DNA from 3 places in the Streptomyces sp. NPDC050161 genome. Region 1 is predicted to be linked to each of the others. Evidence: riboswitches for the same ligand, from Rfam matches in the RefSeq annotation. Region 1 holds a riboswitch; each other region holds the start of a gene.
What was found. A riboswitch is a leader RNA that binds a small molecule or an ion and turns the genes downstream of it on or off. The one in region 1 is predicted to bind thiamine pyrophosphate.

Region 1 (9,910 bases):
TTCGACAGCGCCGATCCGTACGCCGTACGCCTCACCTTCGACCTGCCCGGCGATGTGCCCGTTACGTGGGCCTTCAGCCGTGAGCTGCTGCTCGACGGGCTGAGCGGGCCGTCGGGGGAGGGTGACGTACGCGTCGAGCCTGCCTCCGGCGGGCATCTCAGCGACGTCTTCATCAGCCTCCAGGTCGGCGCCGAACGCGCGCTCTTCCGCGTCAGCGCACCGCCGTTGGTGGCGTTCCTCGACCGGACGGACCGGCTGGTGCCGCTCGGCGCGGAAGAGGTGTGCGACACCCTGGAAGCCGTGCTGGACCGCATCTTGACGGAGGCGTCCAAGGCGAGCTGACCCACCACCGCCCGGTCCTCCCCGGCCCTTTCGGGGCGGGCGCTGTCCCGGTGCGCCGGGCGGGTCCGTGACGAAGAGGGCGCCGGATCCTGCTCGCCCAGGGGATGGCGTGTCGGCCCGATGCCCGCTGCGCCGGTTTCCGCGCCGGTCGGCGGAGGTCAGTGGGCCGGTGCGGCCCCGGGCCGCGGCTCCGTCATGCCTTGCGGCGTCGGCCGCGCGTCCCACGCGACCCTCGTGTCGCCCGTGCGCCGCGCCGCGCTGCCGCCCGTCCCACGGTCGTGCCGGTTTCCGTCGCGCCACCCGTGCCCCAGGTGCCGTCCTCTGCTCCGCTCTCGTCCCCCGGAGCGGCCTGGGGCCTGCGGTCGGCCGAGACGACCAGCGCCGCGAGCAGTGTCGTCAGCGGTACCGATGCGACCAGACCGATGCTGCCGACCAGGGTCCGGACGATCTCCTCGGCGACCACTTCGCTGGTGGCGACCGTGCCCACGCTGCTCTGTGCGATCGAGAACAGCAGCAACAGCGGCAACGCCGCGCCCGCGTAGGCGAGTACGAGGGTGTTCACGACGGAGGCGATGTGGTCCCGTCCGATCCGCATGGCGGCGCTGTACAGCTTGCGCCGGCCCGCCGACGGGTCGGCCTCCTTGAGTTCCCACACCGCGGCGGTCTGGGTGACCGTCACGTCGTCGAGCACCCCCAGCGAGCCGATGATGATGCCTGCCAGCAGCAGTCCGCGGATCTCGATGCCGGGGTACAGCCCGTGCACCAGCCCCGTCGTGTCGTCCGTGTTGCCGGTCAGCAGTGCCCAGCCGATGAAGACCGAGCCGAGCAGCCCGATCAGCAGCAGCGAGGCGAGCGTGCCGAGCACCGCGACCGAGGTTCTGGCCGTCAGTCCGTGGCACATGTACAGCGCGATCAGCATGATGGCGCTGCCGCCGATCACCGCCACCAGCAGGGGATTTGATCCCTGAAGGATGGCAGGGAGGATGAACAGCGTCAGGACCCCGAAGCTCGCCGCCAGGGCGACCAGCGCCAGCACCCCGCGCAGCCGCCCGACGATCACGACGGCGCACGCGAAGATCGCGGCCAGCACCCACATGGGCAAGGTCCGGTCCACATCGCTGATCGAGTACTGCAGATCCTTGGGCGCCTTGGGGGAGTACGCGACGACGACCTCCTGCCCCGTCGTGTAGTGCCGCAGCGCGTCCGGTGTCACGATCGTCTCGAAGGTCCGGCCGGTGTTTCCGCCCGACGTGACCTCGACCGTCGCGCGTTCGCAGTGCTTTCCCCGCTCCGCTCCCCCGGTCGGCGGGCCGCCCGGAGTCGCCGGCTGTTGCTGCTGCTCGGCGTGCACGTCGGCGCAGTTGACCTCCTCCACCTTGGTCACCCTGGCCTGTTCGGTCGGCTGGTCGAAGCCGACGCCAGACGGCCGGTGATCGGGCGCGCCGCCCGGCCACAACACCGCGAGGCCGACCACCACGGCGGCGGCGAACGGGATCAGCACCGCGGCGATGACCTTGCGCAGATGCCGGGATACGGGCGAGGCGGGGCCGTGCCCGTGCGAGTGCGCATGGCCGTGGGAGTGCGTATGAGGATCGGTGCCGGTCACCGACCGATCATCGCAAGAAGCGCAGGGCCCCCTGTTCACCACGCCACATCGGCCGCTACCGTGGTGGCACCTTTGCAATCGCGGGAGCTCGGAGCACCGGGCTGAGAGGGCGCTGATCCTCGTCCCAGCGGCGTTTCACGTGAAACGCCCGTGGGCGGGAGCCGCTGCGTCGACCGCCGAACCTGTTACCGGGTAATGCCGGCGTAGGGAGTTGGGTCTCCATGACTCTGCAGGATGCACGCACGCCCGAAAACGGCGAGTCCGGCCAGGACGCCTCCGCCAAGGAGATCGGCTGGCACAAGGGCTACCTCACCGGATCCCGCCCTGACCTGCGGGTTCCGGTCCGGCGAGTGCACCTCACCAACGGCAAGGACGTGACGCTCTACGACACGTCAGGGCCGTATACCGACGCTCACATCGAAACCGACGTCCGCCGTGGACTGGCGCCGCTGCGGGAGAACTGGATCATTTCGCGGGGCGACACCGAGGAGTACGCGGGCCGCCCGCTGCGCCCCGAGGACGACGGCCTCAAGCACACCTCGCCGCGTGGCGGTCTGAAGAACCTCGACGCGGTCTTCCCCGGCCGGCCGCGGCAGCCCCGCCGCGGCCGGAACGGCGCCGCGGTCAGCCAACTCGCCTATGCGCAGCGCGGCGAGATCACCGCGGAGATGGAGTACGTCGCCCTCCGCGAGAACGTCACGCCGGAGTTCGTACGTGACGAGATCGCGGCGGGTCGCGCCGTCCTGCCGGCCAACGTCAACCACCCGGAGATCGAGCCGATGATCATCGGCAAGAACTTCCTGGTGAAGGTGAACGCCAACATCGGTAATTCCGCGGTCACTTCCTCCATCGAGGAGGAGGTGGACAAGATGACCTGGGCGACGCAGTGGGGTGCGGACACGGTCATGGACTTGTCCACCGGTCGCAACATCCACACCACGCGGGAGTGGGTGCTGCGCAATTCCCCCGTGCCGATCGGCACCGTTCCGCTCTACCAGGCGCTGGAGAAGGTCGACGGCAAGGCTGAGGAACTGACCTGGGAGATCTACAAGGACACGGTCATCGAGCAGGCCGAGCAGGGCGTGGACTACATGACGGTGCACGCCGGTGTGCTGCTGCGTTACGTCCCGCTCACCGCCCGGCGCAAGACCGGCATCGTTTCGCGGGGCGGTTCGATCATGGCTGCCTGGTGCCTGGCGCATCACCAGGAGTCGTTCCTCTACACGCACTTCGAGGAGCTCTGCGACATCCTCGCGGCCTACGACGTGACGTTCTCGCTCGGGGACGGTCTGCGTCCCGGTTCGATCGCGGACGCCAACGACGAGGCGCAGTTCGCGGAGTTGCGGACGCTGGGTGAGCTGAACACCATCGCCAAGCGGCACGGTGTCCAGACGATGATCGAGGGCCCGGGGCACGTCCCGATGCACAAGATCAAGGAGAACATCGACCTTCAGCAGGAGATCTGCGAGGAGGCGCCGTTCTACACGCTGGGCCCGCTGACCACCGACATCGCGCCCGCGTACGACCACATCACCTCGGGTATCGGTGCCGCGATGATCGCTTGGTGGGGCACGGCGATGCTCTGCTACGTCACGCCCAAGGAGCACCTGGGCCTGCCGGACCGTGACGACGTCAAGACCGGCGTGATCACGTACAAGATCGCGGCCCATGCGGCGGATCTGGCCAAGGGGCATCCCGGTGCCCAGGAGTGGGACGACGCGCTGTCCGACGCGCGCTTCGAGTTCCGCTGGGAGGACCAGTTCAATCTGGCCCTGGACCCGGCCACCGCGCGTTCCTTCCATGACCAGACCCTGCCGGCCGAACCGGCGAAGACGGCCCACTTCTGTTCCATGTGCGGGCCGAAGTTCTGCTCGATGAAGATCTCCCAGGACATCCGCCGGGAGCACGGCGGTGATCTGGCGGTCGACGTGGAGGCGGGCATGGCGGAGAAGTCGAAGGAGTTCGCGGCGGCGGGGAACCGGGTGTACCTGCCGCTTGCGGACTGACGCTCATCGTGCCGGAGTGCCCCCGGACCTGAGGACGGTCCGGGGGCCCGAGGCCGCCTCGACGGCCGGGACCGGACACGGCTAGCGTGACCCAGGTGCTGGAGAGACTGGAGATCGAGAGCTTCGTGATCCTGGCCGAGGAGCTGCACTTCGGCCGTACGGCCGAGCGGCTGAGGGTCACCAGGGCCCGGGTGAGCCAGACGATCCAGCAGGTGGAGCGCCGCGTCGGGGCGCCGCTCTTCGAGCGCACCAGCCGTCGGGTGCGGCTCACCCCGCTCGGCCGAGAGCTTCTCGACGACATCGAGCCCGGTTACCGCGCCATCATGCGGGGTCTGGCCAGGGCGCAGGCCGCTGCCAAGGGGATCGAGGGCAGCCTCACGGTGGGCTATCTCGGACACGCGGCAGGGGAGTTCGTCATGGAGGCGATCGACGCCTTCACCCGCCGGTACCCGGGCGTGGCCGTGCGGATCCATGAGACGCAGGTCAAGTCCATGTTCGATCCGCTGCGTGACGGTGAGGCGGAGCTGCTGGTCACCCAGTTCCCGGTCGATGAGCCAGACCTGGTGCGCGGTCCTGTGGTGCTGCGTGTGCCACGGATGCTGGCCGTACCGGCCAACCACGTGCTCGCCAAGCAGGACACGGTGTGCGTGGAGGATCTGGCCCGGGACCGGGTGTTCGCCTGCACCGGGCATGTCCCCGACTACTGGCAGGAGCATCTCGCCCCCTCCCGTACCCCCGAAGGACGGCCGGTCCTGCGCGGCCGGTCGGCGGCGACGCTGCAGGAGACCCTCGCCATGGTCGGCGCCGGTCAGGGCATCTCCCCCGTGGGCGCCGACGTTGCCGCGTACTTCGCGCCGCGGGGCGTCGCCTATGTGCCGTTCCGGGACGCCGAGCCATTGGAGTACGGACTGGTGTGGCGTGCGACCGGGGAGACCGCGCGGGTGCGCGCCTTCGCGGCCGTTGCGGTGGACAGGGCACGGGAGCGGACGGGCGGGACGGCGCGCAGCGCAGCGGAGTCGCTGCCGGCCGGACACGATCGGTAAGCCAGGCTTACCGATCATTGCGGAATCGGAGGCTGATCCGCACGCGCGCGGGCGGCAGTCTGATGCCATGTCCCATGATCTTTCTGCCGATTCGGCCACCTCCCGCGTCCCGCCTGCTCCCCTCCCCCAGGAGACGCTGCGGACCGCCCGTCCCCGGGCCTCGGGGCGTTCGGCGACTGCGGCGCTGCTCGCACTCGCACTCGGTGCGTTCGCCGTCGGCACCACCGAGGTCGTCATCACCGGGCTGCTGCCCGAGGTTGCCGGCGACCTCCGGGTACCCATTCCGACCGCTGGACTGCTGGTGTCGGGCTATGCACTGGGCATGGTCGTCGGGGCGCCGTTGCTGACCGCGCTCAGCACCCGGGTCGCCCACAAGCGGATGCTGCTGTGGCTGGTCGGCTTGTTCATCGTGGCCAGTGTGGTCAGCGCCCTCGCGCCGGGCTTCACCATCCTGCTGACCGGGCGGGTGCTGTCCGCGCTGGCCGGCGGCGCGTACGTCGGAATCGCCGCTGTCGTGGCGGCCGGACTTGTACCGGCGGAGCGGAAGGCCCGCGCCATCGCCTCCGTGTTCATGGGTCTCAGCCTCGCCAATGTCCTGGGTGTGCCCGGCGGCACCGCCCTCGGGCAGGCGCTCGGCTGGCGGGCCACCTTCTGGGCGGTGACCGCGGTCGGGGTCGCTCTGCTGATCGCGCTCACCGTGTTCGTGCCGTACGAGCCCGCCGCACAAGGCGCGGGCCTCCGTCGCGAATTGGCTGCCTTCCGGCGCGGCCGGGTCTGGCTGTCACTGGCCACGACTGCCTTCGGCTGGGCGCCCTTCCTGGCCGTCCTGACCTATGTGGCGCCGCTGTTGACCGAGGTCACCGGGTTCGGCGCGCGCACCGTTCCACTGATGCTGGTGTTGGTCGGCGTCGGCATGGTGATCGGCACCCCGCTGGCCGGCCGGCTGGCGGACCGGGCGCTGCTGCCCACGCTGTACGGGGCGCTCGCTGCCGTCTCGGTGACATCCCTGCTGCTGTTGGCGGCGGTGCACAGCGAACCGGCCATGGTCATCGGATTTCTGCTGTTCGGACTGGTCGGCGCCGCTGTCATCCCGCCGTTGCAGACATCCGTACTGGCCACTGCGCGCGGCGCCGACAACCTTGCCTCCGCCGCCAATATCTCCGCCTTCAACGTCGGTAACGCCGGCGGCCCTCTGCTGGCCGGCGCCGCCCTGTCCGCCGGCGCGGGCTACACCGCGCCCCTGGGCATCGCTGCCGCGCTGGGTGGAGTGGGCCTGCTGCTGGCGTGGGCGGCGGGGCGCGGTGCGCGGTCCGAGTCCTGAATCGCGCTGCCCGACCGCAATGATGATGCGGCGTCTCAGGGCAGCCCAGGCGCTGCCTCATGTGCCCGCACGCCCGCCCTACTGCGGCCGTTCCTCGGATCCGTCGTGGTCGGGGCCGGTGAAGTCGGGGCTGGAGTAGCGGGGGCGGGTGCCTGCCGATCCGGTGTCGGGGCTGCTGAAACGGGGACGGGAGTAGCCGAGGGACGGGATGCGGCTCTTGCGTACGCCGGTCCGGCCCGGGGTGTACGGGGCGGGGGTGTGGTCGGCGGCTGCCGCGAGGGTGTCGTGGAGGAAGGGCAGCAGGCCCTGTTCGACGAGGGCGCGGTGCCATGCCTCGCGCGCGCGGTCGAGGTCGTGGTGGCCGGTGGCCTCGCGCGGCGACGAGCCGTTGCGCAGGGCGGTGATCACCAGGCCGGCCATCGCGACCAGTGCCCCCGCCGCGGCCAGCGCGGCGAAGATCCAGCCGACGGTGATCAACGGCCGGGCGACGGCCTGTTCGGGGCTGATGGCGCTCAGGGCGTAGCCGATGAGGAGGAAGAGGACCGCCGCGATGCCCGCGAGGACCGGGGCGAGGACGGCGATCATGGCGCCGAGTCCCGCGCCGGCGGCTTCCGGTGCGCCGTCCGGGCCGGTGGCCGCGGCGGCGAACGGGTCCGCGGCGGCGGGGCTTCGGGCATCTTCGCCGTCGGCGGTCGCGGCATCGGCGGGCGCGCCGTCCGGGTCGCGCAGCCGGTCGCGCAGCCGTACGTAGTGCCGGTACTCGGCCGCGGCGTGGGCGGCGATGGTGGAGGTGGCGTCGAGTGCCAGCGTGCGCAGTTGCTCGGTGGTGAGGTGCTCGCTCGCTGCGGTGGCGAGATCCGGGCGGTGGGCGGCGGTACGCAGCGCTTCATCGAGGAGTCGCGCGAAGTCCTCGCGGTCCTCGTTGAGCAGATGCGGAGCGCTGTTCATGTGCATCCCCCGATGCTCCGTAGGGCCGTACGGGCCGACGATGGCCGGGCAGTTGGCGGAAACGGAGGAGAGCCTGCTACGGATAGCCCGATGGTAGAGCGCCTCCGGCACGGGGTGACAGGGGGTTTCCGGAAATTGGGCCCGGCCCTGAACGGAACCGTCCGGTCACGCCGTGCGCCGCCCGCCCGCCGACTTGGCTTTCACCTGCCCGGATAACGCTCAGTCAGTCAGGGGAAGTTGAACGACAAGCAATTTTCCGGCCATGGTGACCCCGCCGTCCATGGCGATGGCCAGCCCGTCGGCGTAGACGTGCGGCTCTTCGACGACGACGGGCTCGCCGTCGGTGTCCTCCGTGCCCACCTCGCCCAGGAGGTACGGGATCGGGCTGTGGCCGTGCACCACGCGCGTGCCGCCGTAGGCGTCCAGGAGCCGGCGTACGGCCTGCGCGCCGCATTCGTCACGGAAGGCGAAGCGCTTGGTGAACTTGCGGAACAGGTCCCAGACTTCGTCGGCCTCGCTACGGGTCAGCACGTCGTGGACGGTGTCGTTGACGGCTTCGATGGAGTCGCCGTATTCGAGGTAGGCGGTGGTGTCGGAGTGCACGAGCAGGTGCCCGTCCTCCTCCATCACGGCGTCTAGGCGGGCCATCCACTGGAGGTGGTGGTCCTCCAGGCGGTCCATGTCGGTCTTCTGGCCGCCGTTGAGCAGCCAGGCGGCCTGGAAGGACGCGGTGCCGGCGCCGGACTGGACGGGGGTGTCGCCGAACCGCTTGGCGCCCAGGAGCAGCAGTTCGTGGTTGCCCATCAGCGCCTTGCAGTACCCGCCGGCCGCGGCGGCCTCGGCGGACAGCTGCATGACGAGGTCGATGACGCCGATGCCGTCCGGGCCGCGGTCGGTGAAGTCGCCCAGGAACCACAGCCTGGCGTTGCCCGCCGACCAGCTGCCGTCGGCGTCGATCAGCCCTTCGGCGGCGAGGGCCTCGCGCAGCTCGTCGTAGTAGCCGTGTACGTCGCCGACGACGTACAAGGGGCCCGGCCCCTCGGCCGGTTCGCCGTCAGGTGCGGCCTCCGGGGCCGGTACGGGTCCGGCCGCCGGCTGGTCGATGAGGGTGTCGGTACGCCCTGGTGCGCCGACGACGGGGAGGTCGCGGGCGGTCGCGGTGTACTCGTCGGGCAGTTCCGTGGCGTGTGCGGGGAGCTGCGCCTGCGGTGCGGCGGGGAAGTGCGGGGGGACGGTGTCCGCCGGCGGTGCCACGGGTGCGCCGGGGGGCGGTCCTGGCGGCTGCGGGGACGCCGGAGTGTGTGCCGCCATGGTCCACGCCATGGGTCCTTGACCGGCCCCCTGAGTCATTGACCCCTCCACCATTGCGCCGCCGTGTACCTCTCGGACCTTTGCCTGGTCGACGGCGGTCCGCGGTGTCGTTCGCCCATCATAGGAACGCTGCTCGCGGGTTGTGACGCACCCGGGGGTGGTCAATCGACGGGAGCTCGGCGTTCCCTGCGGTTTTATCCCGAGATCACCCTGATTTTCCCTGGCCGTGGGGGCTGACCGGGCCGCTGCCGGTGCGTCGCCCGCGCCGGTTTCGGGAGCGTATCCAACACGCGGCGTCCGGATCATGGCGTGAATGCGACGGTCGGCGTGGCGTGGAACGTCCCGAACGGGAGGCCGGCGGGCCGGCCGGGGAGGGGCACCCGCTCGGTGCCCCTCCCTGCTGTCGGCGCTGCGCCGACGGTAGGGGTCAGTCGCCGGCCGGGCCGCGCGGCGGGCTGACGGTCGTGCGGGGGGACCGGCGCTGGGACGAGGTCCGCACGATCAGGTCGGTCGGTATGACCTGCTCCACCGGGCACCCGTCGCCCAGTCCTTCGATCGCGTCGATGAGGATCTGGACGACGGCGGTGCCGATGCGGCGGGGTTTGAGGGACAGGGTGGTGATCGGCGGTTCGGTGTTGGCGTAGACGGTGGACTCGCTGCAGCAGACCAGCAGCAGGTCGTCCGGGACGCGCAGGCCGTAGCGGCGGGCCGCGGCGAGCAGGTCCGTGCCGTTGGGGTCGAAGAGGCCGTAGACGGCGTCGGGGCGGTCGGGCCTGGCCAGCAGCCGGTCGGCGGCGACGGCACCGGCGCACGGGTCGTGTGCCGGGTAGGACTCGTAGACCGGGTCCTGGCCGACTCGTTCGCACCACCGGAGGTACGCGGTGGTCGACAGCCGGGTGTAGGTGTCGGTGGTGGTGCCGGTGAGGAGGCCGATGCGGCGGGCGCCGGCGTCGGCGAGGTGGTCGAGCAGGCCGAGTACGGCTGCTTCGTGGTCGTTGTCGACCCAGCCGGTGACGGGGAGGGTGCCGCCGGGGCGGCCGTCGGAGACGACGGGGAGGCCGTGCCGGACGAGTTCGGTGACGACGGGGTCGCCGTCGGCCGGGTCGATGACGACCGTGCCGTCGAGTGCGACGTTGGACCACACGTCGTGGCGGGAGGTCGCGGGGAGGATGACGAGGGCGTAGCCGCGGGCCAGCGCGGCGGAGGTGGCGGCTCTGGCCATCTCTGCGAAGTACGCGAATTCGGTGAAGGTGAAAGGTTCATCCCCGTACGTGGTCACGGTCAGGCCGATGAGGCCCGATTTGCCGGTACGGAGGGTGCGGGCGGCGGCGGA
Region 2 (9,910 bases), on a different contig from region 1:
CCCGCCGCGGCCCGTCCGGCACGCCTCAGAGAGCCGCCGCCTTCAGGGGCACGGACGCGTCGGCCGCCCGCGCGCGGTCCAGGACGGCGCCGCGCTCGATGAGCTTGCGGCCCTGCGCCAGATCGCGCGGGCGGCCGACCGCGAGCAGCGCGACCAGCCTGCCCCGGTCCGGCCGCCCCTCCGCCGGGCCCGTCTCCTTCCGCAGCCAGATCACCGACCAGGCGGCGCTCTCCGGATCGCCGCGCCAGACGAGTTCGTCGGCGCGGTCGTGGTGGCCCGCGTACTGCACGAACCGGCCGAACTGCTCCGACCAGAAGTACGGCACCGGGTCGTAGACCACGCCTTCGGCCGGGCCGCCGGTGATGTTCCCCGCGACCGTACGGGGGCCCTGGAGCGCGTTGTCCCAGTGGTGGATCAGGAGCCTGCGGCCGTAACGGGCCGACGGGAAGGAGGCGCAGTCGCCGACCGCGTGGACGTCCGGGGCCGAGGTCCGCAGCCGGTCGTCGGCGAGCACCGAGCCGTCATCGGGTGAGAGCGCGACACCGGAGCCGGCCAGCCAGCCGGTCGCGGGGCGGGCGCCGATGCCGACGACCACGGCGTCGGCGGGCAGCGCGGTGCCGTCGGCGAGGAGGACGGTGCCCGCTTCGACGGCGGCGACCCGCGCGCCGGTGCGCAGCCGGGCACCGGATCCGGCGTACCAGCCCGCCATGTGGGCGGCGACCTCGGCGGGCAGCGCGCCGGCCAGCGGCCGGTCGGCGGCCTCGACGACGGTGACCGCGCAGCCCGCCTCGCGCGCCGCGGTCGCGAACTCGGCGCCGATCCAGCCCGCGCCGACGACCACGATCTCGTGCCGGGCGGCGAGGACGGGCCGCAGCCGCTCGGCGTCGTCGAGGGTGCGCAGCAGGTGGACGTGGGGCAGCCCCGCGCTGCCGGGCAGCGCGAGGGGCTCGGCGCCGGTGGCGAGGACGGCGTGGTCGTAGCGGACCTGGCCTTCTGCGGTCTCGACGAGGTGCGCCTCGGGCCGCAGCGCGGTGACCGGGCGGCCGATGTGCAGCTCGATGCCCAGGGAGGCGAAGTCCACGTCGAACGCGGCGCCTTCGGCCTTGCCGAGCAGGACCGCCTTGGACAGCGGCGGGCGGTCGTAGGGCTGGTGCGGTTCGTCGCCGAACAGCGTGATCGCGCCGCGCCAGCCTTGTTCGCGCAGCGCGACAGCGGTCTGCACACCCGCGATTCCCGCGCCGACGATCACGACGCGCGGCGTGTGGTCAGGGTCCTGGGAGGACTTGCTCTGCTCGCTCACCCGATCACTCTAGGACGGCGCGCGACGGCGCCCGCAGCAGCGCGCAAGGAGATCTCTGACACAGCGTCACGCCCGGTGGGGCCCGGGAAGCGCCGTCCGCCGTGCCGGGGGCGCTCCCTTACGGGGCGTCGGCAGCGGGTATTAGGGTGAGGGTCATACGCACTCGCGGGAGCCCGGACGCACCGGGCTGAGAGGGAGGCTGGCGGCCTCCGACCGTACGAACCTGATCCGGGTCATGCCGGCGAAGGGAGGGGCTGGACGCCCATGCATGCATCTTCCGCACCGTCCGCCGCACCACACGGACCGCCGCCGCACGCCGGGCGGCACCCCGACGTGCTCGTCATCGGCGGCGGCATCATCGGCCTGGTCACCGCCTGGCGGGCCGCCGCACGGGGGCTGCGCACGGCCGTCGTCGACCCGGAGCCGGGCGGCGGCGCCGCCCGGGTCGCGGCCGGCATGCTGGCCGCCGTCACCGAGCTGCACTACGGGGAGCAGACCCTGCTGGGCCTCAACCTCGCGTCCGCCCGGCGCTATCCGGGGTTCGTCGCGGAGCTGGAGGAGGCGAGCGGGCAGGCCGTCGGCTACCGCGCCTGCGGCACCCTGGCGGTGGCGCTGGACGCCGACGACCGGGCCCATCTGCGGGAGTTGCACGCGCTCCAGCGCCGGTCGGGTCTGGAGTCGGAGTGGCTGTCCGGGCGCGAGTGCCGCCGCCTGGAGCCGATGCTGGCGCCCGGCGTACGCGGGGGCCTGCGGGTGGACGGCGATCATCAGGTCGATCCGCGCCGGCTGGCGGGCGCGCTGCTGACGGCCTGTGCGCGGGCCGGGGTGGTCTTCCACCACACCTGGGCCGAGCGGCTGACGGTCACCGCGGGCCGGGCCGTCGGCGCGGAACTGGCGGACGGCAGCCGGCCGGCCGCGGACCGGGTCGTGCTGGCCGGTGGCAGCCACAGCGGCCGGCTGGCCGGGGTGCCGTCTGAGGTGCTGCCGCCGGTGCGCCCGGTCAAGGGGCAGGTGCTGCGGCTCCGGATGCCGGACGTCCCCCGGGGGAGCCCCGCCTTCCTCTCCCGCACGGTGCGGGCCGTCGTCCGCGGCGGTCCCCTCTACCTGGTGCCGCGGGAGAACGGCGAGCTGGTCGTCGGCGCCACCAGCGAGGAGCTGGGCTGGGACACCACCGTCACCGCGGGCGGCGTGTACGAACTGCTGCGGGACGCCCACGAGTTGGTGCCGGGCATCACCGAACTGCCACTGGCCGAGACCTGCGCGGGGCTGCGTCCCACCTCCCCGGACAACGCGCCGCTGCTCGGCCCGACCTCGCTGCCAGGGCTCCTCCTGGCCACCGGGCACTTCCGCAACGGCGTCCTGCTGACCCCCGTCACCGGGGACGCCATGGCCGAGGTGCTGACCTGCGGGCAACTGCCCGATGAGGCCCGCCCGTTCTCCCCCCTGCGGTTCACCGACGCCGCCCCCGTTGCGGCCCCCGCGGCCCGCGTCCCCCAGGAGCAGCCCGTATGAACGCCTCCCCCGTTTCCGTCACCGTCAACGGAGAAGTCCGCGAGATCCCGGGCGGGCTGACGCTCGACCTGCTGGTGGCGACGTTGTCCCGGGCGCCTGGCGGCTTGGCCGCCGCCGTCAACGAGACCGTGGTGCCGCGCGCCCGGTGGGCCCGCACCCCGCTCGGCGAAGGCGACCGCGTCGAGGTCCTCACCGCAGTCCAGGGAGGCTGAACCGACCATGGCCGACGATCTCCTCACCCTCGCAGGCACCACCTTCACCTCCCGCCTGATCATGGGCACCGGCGGCGCGCCCAGCCTGGACGTCCTGGAGCGGGCGCTGCTCGCCTCCGGGACGGAGCTGACGACGGTCGCCATGCGGCGGCTCGATCCGACCGTGCAGGGCTCGGTGCTGTCCGTGCTGGAACGGCACGCGATCCGGGTGCTGCCGAACACCGCGGGCTGTTTCACCGCGGGCGAGGCGGTGCTCACCGCGCGGCTCGCCCGTGAGGCGCTCGGCACGGACTGGGTCAAGCTCGAAGTCGTCGCCGACGAGCGCACCCTGCTGCCCGACCCGATCGAGCTGCTGGACGCCGCCGAGACGCTGGTGGACGACGGGTTCACGGTGCTGCCCTACACGAACGACGACCCGGTGCTGGCCCGGAAGCTGGAGGACGTCGGCTGCGCCGCGATCATGCCGCTGGGCTCGCCGATCGGCTCCGGGCTCGGCATCCGCAACCCGCACAACTTCCAGCTGATCACCGAGCGGGCCGGGGTGCCCGTGGTGCTGGACGCGGGCGCGGGCACCGCGTCCGACGCGGCCCTCGCCATGGAGCTGGGCTGCGCCGCGGTGATGCTGGCGTCCGCGGTGACCCGGGCCCAGGAGCCGGAGCTGATGGCCGGGGCGATGCGGTACGCGGTCGACGCCGGGCGGCTCGCGTACCGGGCGGGCCGTATCCCGCGCCGGCACTTCGCGCTGGCGTCCTCGCCCGCGGACGGGGTGGCGGAGCTGGATCCGGAGCGGCCGGCGTTCCGGTAGCGCGTGCGGGGCGCGGGCGCCGCCGCCCGCGTTCCTGTCACCGTTCGGCCTCAGTACGCCGGGGAAGGCCGCCGCACGTGTGACGTGTCGGTGGGTCCTCGTAGACTCGTCTGCCGTGGATACGACCCTTCAGGACCCCCTGGTCGGGCAGTTGCTCGACGGCCGCTACCGCGTCGACGCGCGCATCGCCGCCGGCGGTATGGCCACGGTCTACCGGGCCATGGACACCCGGCTCGACCGCGTGCTCGCCCTGAAGGTGATGCACCCGTCGCTCGCGGTGGACGACGCGTTCGTCGACCGGTTCATCCGCGAGGCCAAGTCGGTCGCCCGGCTCTCGCACCCGAACGTGGTGGGCGTCTTCGACCAGGGGACGGACGGCACGTACGTCTATCTGGCCATGGAGTACGTCGCCGGGTGCACGCTGCGCGACGTGCTGCGCGAGCGGGGCGCGCTCCAGCCGCGGGCCGCGCTGGACATCCTGGAGCCGATCCTCGCCGCCCTGGGCGCCGCGCACCGCGCCGCTCTCGTGCACCGCGACATGAAGCCGGAGAACGTCCTGATCGGGGACGACGGCCGGGTCAAGGTCGCCGACTTCGGCCTGGTGCGGACGGTCGACACGCACACCACCGACGCCACGGGCGCGGTCCTCGGCACCGTCTCCTACCTCGCCCCCGAGCAGATCGAGCACGGTACGTCCGACGCGTGCGTGGACGTCTACGCCTGCGGCGTGGTGCTCTACGAAATGCTCACCGGCGGCAAGCCGCACACCGGAGGCACCGCGGCGCAGGTCCTCTACCAGCATCTGCACGAGGACGTCCGCCCGCCGTCCGAGGCCGTCCCGGGGCTCGCCGCGCCGTTGGACGCCCTGGTGGCGCAGGCCACCGCCCGCGACCCGCGGCTGCGGCCACCGGACGCGGTGGCGCTGCTCTCCTCGGCCCGCACGGCGCGCGGCGAGCTGTCCGACGCACAGCTGGACGCGGTGCCGCCGCAGGCCAAGGAGGCACCGGCCGGTGACGGCGCCGAGCGGACGAGCGTGCTGCCGCGGGCCGGCGTCCAACTGCCGCTGCCCGGTACCGCCGATGACGCGGAGCTGAACCGCACCAGCGTCCTGGAGGTGCCGCCGTCCGACGCCGCCGCGCCGGACGGGCGGACCACCCGGCTGCGTCCCGCGCCGCCGGTGCGCCGCGGGCCCTTCGCCGACCCGCGGCGCAGGATCGCCGCCCTCGTCGCGGCCGTCCTGATCGCGCTCGGGGTCGGCGCGGGCGTCTGGTACATCAATTCCGGCCAGTTCACGACCGTGCCCGCGGTGCTGGACATGCCGCAGGCCAAGGCCACCGGGACGCTGCGGGACGAGGGCCTGGGGGTGAAGGTGCGGCGCGACTACAGCTCCACGGTGCGGCGCGGCCACATCATCGCCACCGAGCCCGGCATCGGAGCGCGCATCCGCGGGACGGGCACGGTCACCCTCACCGTCTCGCGCGGCCCTGACATCGTCACCGTCCCCGACCTGGCGGGCACGCCGGTCGCGGACGCCCGGCGCAAGCTGCGGGACCGGGGTCTGGTGCCCGGCACCGAACGCAAGGAGTTCAGCGACGAGGTCGCCAAGGGCTCGGTGATCCGCACGGATCCGGAGTCGGGCAGCAAGCGGCGGCCCGACACGGCGGTGGCGCTGACCGTCAGCCGCGGCACGGCACTCGACGTCCCCGACGTGACCGGTGACGAGCGGCAGGCGGCCGTCACGGAGCTGCGCAAGGCGGGCTTCGACGTGAAGTTCGCGGACGCCCCGGTGCACTCCCCCGAGGACAAGGGCACCATCGCACGGCAGTCGCCAGGCCCCGGCAGCGCCAAGCTGGGCAAGGGCGAGACGGTCACGCTGACCCTGTCGCAGGGCCCGGAGATGATCACGGTTCCGGACGTCACGGGCCAGAACGTCGACGACGCGAAGCAGCAGCTGACGGATCTCGGCTTCGCCGTCGAGGTCAAGAAGCCGTTCCTGTTCCCGCAGGACACCGTCGACACGCAGTCGGTCGACGGCGGGAAGAAGGCGCCGAAGGGCAGCACGGTCACCATCCGTCTGAAGGGCGCGCTGTAGCCGGGCGGTGGTGACCCCGGGGCGGCGGGCCGCGGGCGCCTGGCACTCTTGTGGGGTGAGTACTTCCCCGTCCCCGCAGGGCGCCGCGTCCGCCCGTACCCGTAATCCGGTCGGCGGCCATGTGCCGGTGGCCGGCGGCCTGGCCAAGGTCGGCCTGCCGTACGCCCGTGCGCTGGGCGGCGAGAGCGTGCAGGTCTTCGTGGCCAATCCGCGCGGCTGGGCGACGCCGCCCGGCAACCCCGGGCAGGACGAGGAGTTCCGGGCCGGCTGCGCGCGGGACGGCATCCCGGCGTACGTACACGCGCCCTATCTGATCAACTTCGGCTCGCACACCGAGGCGACCGTCGACAAGTCCGTGGAATCGCTGCGGCATTCACTGCGGCGCGGCCGGGAGATCGGCGCGCTCGGCGTGGTGGTGCACACCGGATCGGCGACCGGCGGGCGTCCGCGCAGCACGGCGCTCGCGCAGGTCAGGGAGCGGATGCGGCCCCTGCTCGACGAGCTGACGCACGACGACGACCCGTGGCTGCTGCTGGAGCCGACGGCGGGCCAGGGCGCGTCGCTGTGCGCGCGGGCGGAGGATCTCGGCCCGTACTTCGACGCGCTGGACCGGCATCCGAAGCTCGGTGTGTGCCTGGACACCTGCCATGCGTTCGCCGCCGGGCACGACATGGCGGCGCCCGGCGGGATGAAGGCGCTGCTGGACGAGTTGACGGAGGTCACCGGCGAGGGGCGGCTGCGGCTGATCCACGCCAACGACTCCAAGGACGTGGTCGGCGCGCACAAGGACCGGCACGCGAACATCGGTGCCGGGCACATCGGCGCCGAGCCGTTCGCCGAGCTGTTCCGGCATCCGGCGACGGACGGGGTGCCGCTGGTGATCGAGACGCCCGGTGGCAAGGAGGGGCATGCGGCGGATGTGGCGCGGCTGAAGGAGCTGCGCGGCTGACCGCCCCGGGTCCGTGCCGGGTCGGGCCCGGATCAGAGTTCGGGGCCGTCGCCCGGTTCCTCCTGGTAGGAGTAGCGCTGCTCCCGCCAGGGGTCGCCGAGGTTGTGGTAGCCGCGCTCCTCCCAGAAGCCGCGGCGGTCCGCCGTCATGTACTCGATGCCGCGGACCCACTTGGGGCCCTTCCAGGCGTACAGATGCGGGACCATCAGCCGGACCGGGAATCCGTGTTCTGCGGTGAGGAGTTCGCCCGAGCGGTGGGTGGCGAAGAGGCAATTCTCCGCGGCGAAGTCTTCCAGGCGCAGGTTCGAACTGAATCCGTATTCGGCCCACACCATGACGTGAGTGACCTCCGGCGCGGGCGGCGCGAGATCAAGGATCGTCCGTGTCCGTACGCCGCCCCATTCGGCGCCGAGCATGCTGAATTTGGTGACGCAATGCATATCGGAGACGACCGTCGTATAGGGCAGCGCGGCGAATTCCTCATGCGTCCAGCAGTGTTTGTCACCGTCCGCCGTGGCACCGAAGGCGCGGAACTCCCAGCGCTCGGGGCGGAACTTGGGCACCGGGCCGTAGTGCGTCACCGGCCAGCCCCGCTGCAGTCGCTGCCCCGGGGGCAGCTGAGGATGCTCCGCTTCGCGGCTTTCCGGCTGACCCATGCCTCCATGGTGTCAGACGGGGAGGGGTGCCGATGACCAGGGAGACGGCTCAATCGGGCATAGCGGAGTAAGTGTGTACTTACTGGACGTTACGCTCCGGGCGGTGCAAAGATGCGCGGCACTTGCCCAGTTCTCGCGCGGAAGGAGCCCGCTGCCATGCAGGGCGACCCCGAGGTCATCGAATTCCTCAACGAGCAGCTGACTGCCGAGCTGACCGCGATCAACCAGTACTTCCTGCACGCGAAGATGCAGGAGAACTTCGGCTGGCCGAAGCTCGCGAAGTACACCAGGTCCGAGTCGTTCGACGAGATGAAGCATGCCGAGATCCTGACGGACCGCATTCTCTTCCTGGAAGGACTGCCGAACTACCAGCGGCTGTTCCATGTACGCATCGGCCAGACCGTCACCGAGATGTTCCAGGCGGACCGGCAGGTCGAGGTGGAAGCCATCGACCGCCTCAAGCGCGGAATCGAGATGATGCGCACCAAGGGCGACATCACATCGGCCAATATCTTCGAGGACATCCTCGCGGACGAGGAGCATCACATCGACTATCTGGACACCCAGCTGGAACTGGTCGAGAAACTCGGCGAGGCGCTGTACATCGCGCAGGTGATCGAGCAGCCGAGCTGAGGCGCCGGAAGGCCGGAGCCTAGGCCGCCTCGGGGAGAGCCGGGGGCGCCAGCGGCACCGGCACCGGCCCCGGCTCGGCGACCAGCGGTTCGGCCGCGCCGTTGTCGATCAGCTCGCGGCGGGGGCAGGCACCGCGGCCCAGCAGGGCCTGGATGCGGCGCACGCAGCCGCCGCAGTCGGTGCCGGCCTTGCAGGCGGAGGCGATCTGGCGGGGCGTGCAGGCGCCGGTGTCCGCGTGCTCACGGACCTGCTGCTCGGTGATGCCGAAGCAGGAGCATACGTACACGCGGTTCACCTCCGTGGCGCCGTACTCGTCGATCCCGTTGATCTTGAGTGAGGTTACCCTTACCTTACCTGCCGCCGCGGGTGCTGCACAACGACGTGGGGCGCGGATCGTGTGATCCGCGCCCCACCTGCGTTTTTCGCCGTCAACGACGGCCGGTCTCACTGATCGCGGTACATCTCCGCCACCAGGAAGGCCAGGTCCAGCGACTGGCTGCGGTTGAGCCGCGGGTCGCAGGCGGTCTCGTAGCGCTGGTGCAGATCGTCGACGAAGATCTCGTCGCCGCCGCCCACGCACTCCGTGACGTCGTCACCGGTCAGCTCGACGTGGATGCCGCCCGGGTGCGTGCCGAGGGACTTGTGGACCTCGAAGAAGCCCTTGACCTCGTCCAGCACGTCGTCGAAGCGGCGGGTCTTGTGGCCCGACGCCGCCTCGAAGGTGTTGCCGTGCATCGGGTCGGAGATCCAGACGACCTGCGCGCCGGACGCGGTGACCTTCTCGACCAGCTCGGGGAGCTTGTCGCGGATCTTGTCCGCTCCCATGCGGGTGATGAAGGTCAGCCGGCCGGGCTCGCGGTCCGGGTCGAGGCGCTCGATGAGCGTGAGCGCGTCGTCCACCGTGGTCGTCGGGCCGAGCTTGACGCCGATCGGGTTGCGGATGCGGGAGGCGAACTCCAGGTGCGCGCCGTCGAGTTGACGGGTGCGCTCGCCGATCCAGACCATGTGGCCCGAGACGTCGTAGAGGTCGCCGGTGCGGGAGTCGACGCGGGTCAGCGCCGACTCGTAGTCGAGGACGAGCGCCTCGTGGGAGGCGTAGAACTCGACGGTCCGGAACTCCTCCGGGTCCACCCCGCAGGCGTTCATGAAGTTCATCGCGCGGTCGATCTCGCGGGCCAGCGCCTCGTAACGCTGCCCGGAGGGCGAGGACTTCACGAAGTCCTGGTTCCAGGCGTGCACCTGGCGCAGGTCGGCGTAGCCGCCGGTGGTGAAGGCGCGCACGAGGTTCAGCGTCGCGGCGGACGCGTGGTACATCCGCTTGAGGCGCTCGGGGTCCGGGATGCGGGCCGCCTCGGTGAACTCGAAGCCGTTGACGGAGTCGCCGCGGTAGGTCGGCAGCGTCACGCCGTCGCGGGTCTCGGTCGGCTTGGAGCGCGGCTTGCTGTACTGGCCTGCGATCCGGCCGACCTTGACCACCGGGACGGACCCGGCGTAGGTCAGCACGGCGCCCATCTGGAGCAGCGTCTTGAGCTTGTTGCGGATGTGCTCGGCGGATACGGCGTCGAAAGCCTCCGCGCAGTCGCCGCCCTGGAGCAGGAACGCCTCACCACGGGCGACCGCGCCGAGGCGTTCACGCAGCTGGTCGCACTCGCCGGCGAAGACGAGCGGCGGATAGGACTCCAGCTCCGCGATCACATCGCGCAGAGCCTTTTGGTCCGGCCAGTCAGGCTGCTGCGCCGCGGGCAGGTCTC
Region 3 (9,910 bases), on a different contig from region 1:
GTGGATGCACTTCACCCGCATGTCGTCGTACGAGAACGCCCCCGTGCCGACGATCGTGCGCGGCGAGGGCACCTACATCTACGACGACAAGGGCAAGCGCTACATCGACGGCCTGGCCGGCCTCTTCGTGGTCAACGCGGGCCACGGCCGGGTCGAGCTGGCCGAGACCGCCTACAAGCAGGCCCAGGAGCTGGCCTTCTTCCCGGTGTGGTCCTACGCCCACCCCAAGGCCGTCGAACTGGCCGAGCGGCTGGCCGACTACGCGCCCGGCGACCTCAACAAGGTCTTCTTCACCACCGGCGGCGGCGAGGCGGTCGAGACCGCCTGGAAGCTGGCCAAGCAGTACTTCAAGCTCGTCGGCAAGCCGATGAAGCACAAGGTGATCTCCCGCGCGGTGGCCTACCACGGCACCCCGCAGGGCGCCCTGTCCATCACCGGACTCCCGGGCCTGAAGGCCCCGTTCGAGCCGCTGGTGCCCGGCGCGCACAAGGTGCCGAACACCAACATCTACCGCGCCCCGATCCACGGCGACGACCCCGAGGCGTTCGGCCGCTGGGCCGCCGACCAGATCGAGCAGCAGATCCTCTTCGAGGGCCCCGAGACGGTCGCCGCGGTCTTCCTGGAGCCGGTGCAGAACGCCGGTGGCTGCTTCCCGCCGCCGGCCGGCTACTTCCAGCGGGTCCGCGAGATCTGCGACCAGTACGACGTGCTGCTCGTCTCCGACGAGGTCATCTGCGCCTTCGGCCGGCTCGGCACGATGTTCGGCTGCGACAAGTTCGGCTACGTCCCGGACATGATCACCTGCGCCAAGGGCATGACGTCGGGCTACTCCCCGATAGGCGCCTGCATCATCTCCGACCGCCTCGCCGAGCCGTTCTACCAGGGCGACAACACCTTCCTGCACGGCTACACCTTCGGCGGCCACCCGGTCTCCGCCGCCGTCGGCATAGCCAACCTCGACATCTTCGAGCGCGAGGGCCTCAACAAGCACGTCCTGGCGAACGAGGTCAACTTCCTCGGCACCCTCCAGAAGCTGCACGACCTGCCGATCGTCGGCGACGTCCGAGGCAACGGCTTCTTCTACGGCATCGAGCTGGTCAAGGACAAGGTCACCAAGGAGTCCTTCAACGACGAGGAGACCGAGCGCGTCCTGTACGGCTTCCTCTCCAAGGCGCTGTACGACAACGGCCTCTACTGCCGCGCCGACGACCGTGGCGACCCGGTGATCCAGCTCGCCCCGCCGCTGATCGCCGACCAGAAGCTCTTCGACGAGATCGAGCAGATCCTGCGCAGCGTCCTGACCGAGGCGTGGGCCAAGCTCTGACCGCCGCGTCCGGCACCCTCACCGGCCGGCCGGGGCACCCCGCCCCGCTGACGCACCCTCAGCACAATTGAAGATCTCACGGCCCGGATTCACTCTTTTAAAGCCATAAGAGTGAATCTGGGCCGTTGTGCATGCCGAGCGACGATTGCCAGGGGTCCGCAGTCCTTACCGTTCCAGTGACCGATACCCTCCATGGTCGTTCACCCGGCCGGGGGAACGAGCGGACGCGACGAGCAAGAGGTGCGCAGATGGTGGCCCCGCCTGACAACGACGTTCTCTGGGCCCGCGGCCTGCACCACAGCTATGGCGGCAGCCCGGCCCTGGCCGGTATCTCCCTGGGCGTCAGGGAAGGCGAGATCCTCGCCGTCACCGGCCCGCGCGGCAGCGGCAAGACCACACTCCTGCGCTGCCTCTCCGCCCAACTCGCCCCGTCCGAGGGCGAGGTGTGGTTCAACAGCTCCCCCGTCCACACCCTCTCCGCCCGGGGCCGGGAGCGGCTGCGCCTGGACCGCTTCGGGTGGATCGACACCCAGCCGCAGCTCGTCGCCGAGCTGACCGCCTGGGAAAATGCCGCGCTCCCGCTCCTGCTGCGCGGCGAGGGCCACCGCACCGCCCGGCACACCGCGGCCGAGTGGCTGGACCGCCTCGACGTGGGCGGCTGCGCCCGCCGCCGCCCCGACCGGCTCGACCAGTCGCAGCGTCAGCGCGTCGCCGTCGCCCGCGCCCTCGCGTCCGCCCCGCACGTGCTGTTCGCGGACGAGCCGACCGCGCCGCTGCACCGCACCGACGGCACGCAGGTGCTGCGCACCCTCACCGCCGCCGCCCGCTCCCACCAGGTCACCGTCGTGCTGGCCACCCACGACCCGGACGTGGCGACGCTCGCCGACCGCACCTTCGCCCTCGTCGACGGCCGCAGAGCCGGGGCGGCGTCCGCGGCCACCGACGCTCCCGACGCGGAAAGCAGGGCAGCGTGCTCGCTCTCCGTCTAGCCCGCGGCACGCATCCCCTCGTCCTGGTACGCCGGCTCTTCGTGGCCGCGGCGGCAGCGGGCACCGGCTTCCTCCTGCTGGCCACGCTCGGCCACGCCGTCGGCCACCCCAAGGCCGTCGGCGACTCCCTGGTCCGCCTCCTGTGGTGCGTCGCGCCGCTCGCGGCCACCGCCCAGTTCGCGGTGTCGGTGGCGCGTACGGATCCCGCGGCCCGCTTCCCGAGCGGCATGGCCGCGGCCGGTCTGGGGCCCGTCCGGCTCACCCTGCTCGCCGCCGCCTCCACGGCGCTGTCCTGCGTGCTCGGCGCGGCCCTCGCCCTCCTGGCGTTCTTCCGTCTCCGCGGTGATCTCGGCACGTCGCCCTCCCGCGGGCTCGGCACGGATCTGCTCGGCGCCGGCCACCCGGTTCCGCTCGTCGGCGCCCTGCTCCTGCTGTCGACGGTGCCGCTGACCGCCGCAGCGGCGACCGCCGTCGCGCTGCGCCCGCGCGAGCAGCGGCCCGCGCCCGCACCGTCCGACGCCGATGACGCTCCGCCGCGTACCGCACCGGCCACGCCGTCCGGGCTGCCCTGGGGCATCACCCTGGCGGCGGCCGGCCTGGCCGTCGAGAGCTACGCCGCCCAGGGTGTGGCGGCGGGCGACGGCCTGCTGCCGCTGCCTGGCCGGCTGATCGGGAGCCCGCCGGGTGTCCTGGCCGGCTGGGCGCTGTCGGCCATCGGCCTGGTACTCGCCGGTCCCGGTCTTGTGCATCTGTGCGGGCGGCTGCTGTGTGCGAGCCGTCCCGGCGCGCTCCGGCTGCTGGCCGGGCGGGTGCTCCAGGAGGAGGCGCGCCGCATGGGCCGCCCGGTCGGCGTGCTGTGCGCGGTGGTGTCCGGCGTCTACGCGGCGGTGAAGGTGTTCCACGCCGCGCCGCTCCAGCCGTTCGGGCCGCTGACCGCCGTCGGCGCCGCCGTCGTGCTGGTCTGCGTCACGGCGAGCTTCCTGACCGCGGCCGTGGAATCCCGCGCGGCCCGTGCCGACACGACGGCCGCGCTGCGCCGGCTCGGCGCCCCCGCCTCCCTGCTGCGCCGCGCGGCGACGCTGCGCGCCCTGACCCTGGTGGTCGTGCTGGCCCCGGTGACCTGGTCCGTCGCGGAGCTGGCGGCTCTTCCCCTGGTGCGCTGAGCGGCCCGTGGGGGCGGTGCGCGGCTCCCGACCTTCCCACCGCGAGCGGGAATCCACGCCCGGCCGCAGGCCCTCGGCTCCGCCAGGCAACCCGCGGCCCGAAATGCACGTCTGCCTGGCCGGGTAACGCAGTGGTGAGAGGCATACCCGCCAGCCGGGAAGACGCGGCGCGGCGGCGGTGCGTGAACGGAGCTCTTGGTGATCATCGGCCTTCTGACGGCCGTGGCGGCATCGGTCTGCTACGGCACGGGTTCCGTTCTCCAGGCGGTGGGATCGCGGAAATCCGCCCGCCGGGAGGCGGCAGGCGCCGCCACCGGTGTCACCCAGCACGGCGGCCCCAGCCTGGCGTCGACCGCGAAGGCCGCGGTGACCTGGGAGTTCATGGTCGGTTCCGGGCTGGATTTCGTGGGCTTCGGGCTGGGCGCGCTGGCCGCCAGGCTACTGCCGCTGTTCCTTTCGCAGACGGTGATCAGCGCCAATCTCGTGATCACCGCGCTGCTGAGCATCAAGCTGCTCGGGATACGTCTCAGCAGGCCCGAGTGGACGTCGATCGCCGTGGTCTGCGGGGCGCTGGTGCTGCTGGCCACCGCCGCGGGGCACGAAGGGAGCGGCCACACTCCGGCCGCCGGCCACTGGTGGCTGCTGATCGCGTCCGTCCTCCTGATCGCCGTCGGCACCCTGGTCGTCCGGCTGCTGGGTGCGCGGGCCGCGATCCTCGCCGGGCTTCTCTCCGGTCTCGGCTTCGGCGCGCTCGGTGTGGGTGTCAGGATGCTGGACGGCGTGGCGCCGTTCAGCCTGTCCGTCCTCCTCGCCGACCCGGCGCTCTACGCGATCCTGGTGGCGGGGATCGGCGGCATGTACCTGCACACCGTGGCGCTGCAGATCGGTTCGGTGAACGGTGCCACCGCGGCGCTGGTGGTGGGTGAGACGGTGGTGCCCGGCATTCTGGGGGTGCTGTGGCTCGGTGACGCGTCCCGGCCGGGCTTCGCCTGGGTCGCGGTGCTCGGCTTCGTGGTGGCGGTCGCCGGTGCCGTCGCCGTCGCCTGGTTCGGCTCGGAGGAGGGCGATCCGGCGGGTGCGGCGGACCGCGGCGACATCGGCGGAGCGGATCTCGCGCGGTCCCAGGATCCGGCCGTGGGACGCGCGCGGGACGTGGAACACGTCCCGACCGGCGCAGACGCACCGGGCGCGGGACACGGCTGGGACGCAGAGCGCCGCCGGTAGCCGTCCCGGCGTTCTCAGCCTGACCGTTTCGGAGCGCTACCCGTCCCCGTCCGCCAGCACCACGACGTCATCGGCGGCGAAGCGGACGCCGACCCGCTCTCCCGTTTCCGGTGCGTCCCGCAGTGCGCAGGCCGCCTCCAGTTGGGGGCCTTCGGCCGGCTGGAGCAGCAGGGCGACGTGGGTGCCGCGGAAGGTCCGGGCGGCGACCGTGCACGGCAGGCCGTCGGACACGGGCGTCAGCCGCACGCCGGCCGGCCGGACGAGCAGCCGGCACCGTCCGTCGGGCGACGCTTCGGGGACCGGCACCTTGCCCCAGGGCGTCACGGCGGCGCCGCCCTGCACCGTCGCCGCGACGACGTTGTCGAAGCCGAGGAAGCGGGCGACGAATTCGGTGGCGGGCCGCTGCCAGACCTCCAGCGGGGTGCCGGTCTGCGCGATCCGCCCGTCCTGCATCACCACGACCCGGTCGGCCAGGGCGAACGCCTCGCCCTGGTCGTGTGTGACGGCGAGCACCGTCGTCCCCAACTCGCCGAAGAGCCGCCGCAGTTCGACGACGAGGCGTTCGCGCAGTCCGCGGTCGAGCTGTCCGAGCGGTTCGTCGAGCATCAGCAGCCGGGGGCTCGGCGCGAGGGCGCGGGCCAGCGCGACCCGCTGCTGCTCGCCGCCGGAGAGGGAGGCGACGGCGCGGCGCCCGGCGCCCGGAAGGCCGACGAGGCCGAGCAGTTCGGCGACGGTGCGCTGCTGTGCGGCGCGGTCCGTCCGGCGCATCCGCAGGCCGAAGGCGACGTTGCCTGCGACGTCCTTTTGCGGGAAGAGCTGGTGGTCCTGGAACATCAGGCCGACGCCCCGCCGGTGGGTGGGCACCCGCGCCTGGTCGCGTCCCTCCAGAAGCACCTGCCCGGCATCGGCCGGTTGCAGCCCGGCCACCACCCGCAGCAGCGTCGACTTGCCGCTGCCGCTGGGCCCGAGCACGCACACGATCTCGTGGGCGGCGACGTCCAGGTCGACCGCGTCGAGCGCGGCGGGCGCGCCGGCCGGTCCGAAGCGTACGGTCACGCCGTTCAGCCGCAGCAGCTGCTGCCCTTCGGTGTCTGCGGCCCGAGCCGTAGCCGTCATCTAGAACTCCCCGGACTGGTCGGTGCGGAGGCGCTCCAGGACCAGCAGGGCCCCGGCGCACACCACCATCAAGATGGTCGAAAGGGCCATCGCCTGGCCGTAGTTGAGCTCCCCGGCGCGGCCGAGCAGCCGGGCGACGGCCACCGGGAGGGTCGGCTGGTCGGGCCGTGCGATGAAGACCGTCGCGCCGAATTCGCCGAGCGACACGGCGAACGCGAATCCGGCGGCGATGAGCAGGGCGCGGCGCACCATCGGCAGGTCCACCTCGCGCCACACGCGCCACGGCGAGGCGCCCAGCACGGCCGCCGCCTCCCGCAGCCGCCCGTCGACGGCACGCAGGACGGGCAGCATGATCCGCACCACGAACGGCACCCCGACCAGCGCCTGGGCCAGCGGCACCAGCCACCACGAGGAGCGCAGGTCGAGCGGCGGCCGGTCGAGGGTGATCAGGAATCCGAAGCCGACGGTGACCGCGGACACGCCGAGCGGCAGCATCAGCAGCGCGTCGAAGCCGCGGACGAGCCGCCCGCCGCGCCGGGTCAGGGCGGCGGCTGCCAGACCGCCCACCACCAGGGCGATCGCGGTGGCGGCCAACCCGTAGGCGAGCGAGTTCCACAGCGCTTCCAGGGGGGCGACGGCGAAGGTGCTGTCGGCGGACGCGGCGGAGCCCAGCGTTTCGTAGAAGACCGTGCCGTAGCCGTCGGGCCCGGCGAAGGACCGCTCGACGAGCACGAGGAGCGGCACGACGACGAGGACGGCGATGATCGCGAGGGTGCCCCACAGCAGCGCCCACTGTCCGGGGCCGCGGGGCCGCCGCGCGGTCCGCGCGGCGTCGACGAGCCGGAGGGCCGTCTCGCGGCGGCGTACCGTCCAGGCGTGCAGGGCCAGCAGGGCGAGGACCGCCGCGAACTGGATCAGGGTGAGGACGGCGGCGGTCGGCAGGTCGAGGAAGTCGGCGGTCTGCCGGTAGATCTCCACCTCCAGGGTGGAGAAGGTGGGCCCGCCGAGGATCTGCACCACTCCGAAGGAGGTGAAGGTGAACAGGAAGACCATCAGCGCGGCGGCGGCGACGGCGGGGCCGAGCGCGGGCAGCGTCACCCGGCGCCAGGCCGCGAGACGGCCGGCGCCGAGCACCCGCGCCGCTTCCTCCTGCCGCGGGTCGAGCTGTCCCCACAGCCCGCCGACGGTCCGCACGACCACGGCGTAGTTGAAGAAGACGTGGGCGAGCAGGATCGCCCAGACCGAGGTGTCGAGACGCACACCCCACAGGTCGTCGAGCAGTCCGCCGCGGCCGGTCAGGGCCAGGAAGGCGGAGCCGACGACGACGGTCGGCAGCACGAACGGCACCGCGACCACCGCCCGCAGCAGCTGCTTGCCGGGGAACTCGAACCGGGCGAAGACGTACGCGCCGGGCAGTGCGATCAGCAAGGTGAGGCCGGTCGACGCGGCGGCCTGCCAGACGGTGAACCACAGGACGTGCAGCACGTCCCCGTCGCCGAGCACGTCGGCGATCCGGCCGAGCTGCCACCGCCCGCCGTCCTTCAGTCCGCGTCCGACGATCGCAGTGACCGGGTAGGCGAAGAACAGCGCGAAGAAGGCGACCGGCAGCGCCATCAGGGCCGCCCGCACCGCCGTGGCGCGCCGGCTACGGCCGCGCCTGGCCCCGTCTACTTCAGAACGAGCGAGGACCACTGCTTGACCCACTGTTCGCGGTGCTCGGTGATCGTCTCCGGGGCGAGGGTCGCCGGCTTGTCGATCGTCGCGCCGTACTTGGTGAACAGGTCCGGCACCGTGGCGTCCTTGCGCGCCGGGTTGACGAACATCTGGAGCGGCATGTCCTCCTGGAACTTCCGGCTGAGCAGGAAGTCCAGCAGTTCCTTGCCGCCCTTCTCGTTCGTGGCGCCCTTGAGGAGACCACCGAACTCGATCTGCCGGAAGCAGGTCCCGGTGGCGACGCCGGTCGGTGCCTGCTTCGGCGCGGGCTTCTTGCCGAGCACCTCGACGGGCGGGCTGGAGGCGTACGAGACGACCAGCGGCTTGTCGCCCTTGCCCCGGCCGGCCGCGGATCCGGAGAAGCGCTCGTTGTACGCCTGCTCCCAGCCGTCGACCACCTCGACACCGTTGGCCTTGAGCTTTTTCCAGTAGTCCTGCCAGCCCTGCTCGCCGTGGGTGGCGATGGTGCCCAGCTGGAAGGCGAGCCCCGGCGACGAGGTGGCGGAGTTCTCCGTGACGAGCAGGTCCTTGTACTGCGGCTTGAGCAGGTCGTCGAAGGTCTTCGGCGGCGCGAGGTGGTGCCGGTCGAAGTAGTCGCGGTCGTAGTTGACGCAGGTGTCGCCGTAGTCGAGGGGCGTGACGCGGTGGCCTGCCTTGTCCAGTTGCAGGGCGGCGGGGACGGCGTCGAGGCCCTTGGCCCGGTACGGCGTGAAGAGGCCGGCCTTCAGGCCACGGGACAGCAGGGTGTTGTCGATGCCGAAGAAGACGTCGCCCTGCGGGTTGTCCTTGGAGAGGATCGCCTGGTTGACGGCCTTGCCCGCGTCGCCGCCCTTGAGCACCCGGACCTTGTAGCCGCTCTGCTTCTCGAACGCGGCGAGCACCGACTTCGAGGCGTTGAAGGAGTCGTGGGTGACGAGTGTGACGGTCTTGGCGTCCGCCGCGCTGCCGCCTTCCGTGCTGCCGCAGGCGGCGAGCGCGGTCATGCCGGCCGCTGCGGCGGCGACCGCCGCCACGGCTCTGCGGGCGGTGGTGGTGCGGTTGGTGCTCACTGATTCCTCCTGGCTGGCCAGGAAGAGACGCGGCCCCGCGCCGCGCCGCCCGGTGGAGCCGGGCGGCGCAGGGCGGGGCGCAACAGCATGAGTGACGACCGAACTTCCTACCCGGAATGACCCGGGCGAGGTTCAAGGGTCTGCGGGCGCCGTATCCCTACGACGTCTCCGCACTCTCAGCGCTGTGGCGCTCCCCTGTCGGAATGTGCATTTGTTCGATCACACGCTACCAGCGGGCGGTCAGCGTTCCGAGGCCGCGAGCTGCCCGCAGGCGCCGTCGATCTCCTGGCCGCGGGTGTCGCGGACGGTCACCGGCACGCCGTGCGCCTCGATGGCCCGGACGAACGCCCGCTCGTCCTCGGGGCGCGACGCGGTCCACTTCGAGCCGGGTGTCGGGTTCAGCGGAATGAGGTTGACGTGCACGCGCTTGCCCTTGAGCAGCCGTCCCAGCAGGTCACCGCGCCATGCCTGGTCGTTGATGTCGCGGATCAGGGCGTACTCGATGGAGATCCGGCGGCCGGACTTCTCGGCGTACTCCCAGGCCGCGTCCAGGACCTCGCGCACCTTCCAGCGGGTGTTGACCGGGACGAGGGTGTCGCGCAGCTCGTCGTCCGGGGCGTGCAGCGAGACCGCGAGCCGGCACTTGAAGCCCTCGTCGGCGAACCGCAGCATGGCGGGCACCAGTCCGACGGTGGAGACGGTGATGCCGCGCTGCGACAGGCCGAGGCCGTCCGGCTCGGGGTCGGTGAGCCGCCGGATGGCGCCGACCACCCGCTTGTAGTTGGCGAGCGGCTCGCCCATGCCCATGAACACGATGTTCGACAGCCGCGCCGGGCCGCCGGGCACCTCGCCGTCGCGCAGGGCGCGCATGCCGTCGACGATCTGGTGCACGATCTCGGCGGTCGAGAGGTTGCGGTCCAGACCCGCCTGGCCGGTGGCGCAGAACGGGCAGTTCATCCCGCAGCCGGCCTGTGAGGAGATGCACATCGTGACCCGGTCCGGGTAGCGCATCAGCACGGATTCGACGAGCGTGCCGTCGTGCAGCTTCCACAGGGTCTTGCGGGTGGTGTCGTCGTCGCACGAGATGTGCCGCACCACGCTCATCAGCTCGGGCAGCAGCTCCGCCGCGAGCTTCTCCCGGGCCGCGGCGGGAATGTCGGTCCACTGCGCCGGCTCGTGCGCGTAGCGGGCGAAGTAGTGCTGCGACAGCTGCTTGGCGCGGAACGGCTTCTCCCCGATCGCGGCCACGGCTTCGCGGCGCTCGGCGGGGCTGAGGTCTGCGAGGTGCCGCGGGGGCTTCTTGGCCCCGCGGGGGGCGACGAATGTCAGCAC

Region 2: another riboswitch for thiamine pyrophosphate. It lies ahead of thiO (glycine oxidase ThiO); the one in region 1 lies ahead of thiC (phosphomethylpyrimidine synthase ThiC).
Region 3: another riboswitch for thiamine pyrophosphate. It lies ahead of ACIBK8_RS03105 (thiamine ABC transporter substrate binding subunit); the one in region 1 lies ahead of thiC (phosphomethylpyrimidine synthase ThiC).

What each region holds. Positions count from the first base shown of each region.
Region 1 covers NZ_JBITJM010000018.1:147,498-157,407, reverse strand. Annotated here, with positions in the region: gene ACIBK8_RS26690 (SsgA family sporulation/cell division regulator) at 1-342, shown strand, start outside; gene ACIBK8_RS26685 (YibE/F family protein) at 536-1,948, opposite strand; TPP riboswitch at 2,019-2,175, shown strand; gene thiC (phosphomethylpyrimidine synthase ThiC) at 2,170-3,954, shown strand; gene ACIBK8_RS26675 (LysR family transcriptional regulator) at 4,050-4,997, shown strand; gene ACIBK8_RS26670 (MFS transporter) at 5,065-6,318, shown strand; gene ACIBK8_RS26665 (hypothetical protein) at 6,397-7,272, opposite strand; gene ACIBK8_RS26660 (metallophosphoesterase) at 7,486-8,589, opposite strand; gene ACIBK8_RS26655 (LacI family DNA-binding transcriptional regulator) at 9,005-9,910, opposite strand, start outside.
Region 2 covers NZ_JBITJM010000006.1:346,389-356,298, forward strand. Annotated here, with positions in the region: gene ACIBK8_RS13920 (NAD(P)/FAD-dependent oxidoreductase) at 26-1,300, opposite strand; TPP riboswitch at 1,456-1,567, shown strand; gene thiO (glycine oxidase ThiO) at 1,634-2,812, shown strand; gene thiS (sulfur carrier protein ThiS) at 2,809-3,024, shown strand; gene ACIBK8_RS13935 (thiazole synthase) at 3,032-3,829, shown strand; gene pknB (Stk1 family PASTA domain-containing Ser/Thr kinase) at 3,945-5,921, shown strand; gene ACIBK8_RS13945 (deoxyribonuclease IV) at 5,977-6,870, shown strand; gene ACIBK8_RS13950 (sulfite oxidase-like oxidoreductase) at 6,903-7,526, opposite strand; gene bfr (bacterioferritin) at 7,683-8,159, shown strand; gene ACIBK8_RS13960 (bacterioferritin-associated ferredoxin) at 8,179-8,445, opposite strand; gene ACIBK8_RS13965 (class II 3-deoxy-7-phosphoheptulonate synthase) at 8,604-9,910, opposite strand, start outside.
Region 3 covers NZ_JBITJM010000001.1:704,839-714,748, reverse strand. Annotated here, with positions in the region: gene ACIBK8_RS03135 (aspartate aminotransferase family protein) at 1-1,324, shown strand, start outside; gene ACIBK8_RS03130 (ABC transporter ATP-binding protein) at 1,573-2,313, shown strand; gene ACIBK8_RS03125 (hypothetical protein) at 2,295-3,476, shown strand; gene ACIBK8_RS03120 (hypothetical protein) at 3,675-4,700, shown strand; gene ACIBK8_RS03115 (ABC transporter ATP-binding protein) at 4,737-5,816, opposite strand; gene ACIBK8_RS03110 (ABC transporter permease) at 5,817-7,508, opposite strand; gene ACIBK8_RS03105 (thiamine ABC transporter substrate binding subunit) at 7,484-8,512, opposite strand; TPP riboswitch at 8,665-8,785, opposite strand; gene rlmN (23S rRNA (adenine(2503)-C(2))-methyltransferase RlmN) at 8,819-9,910, opposite strand, start outside.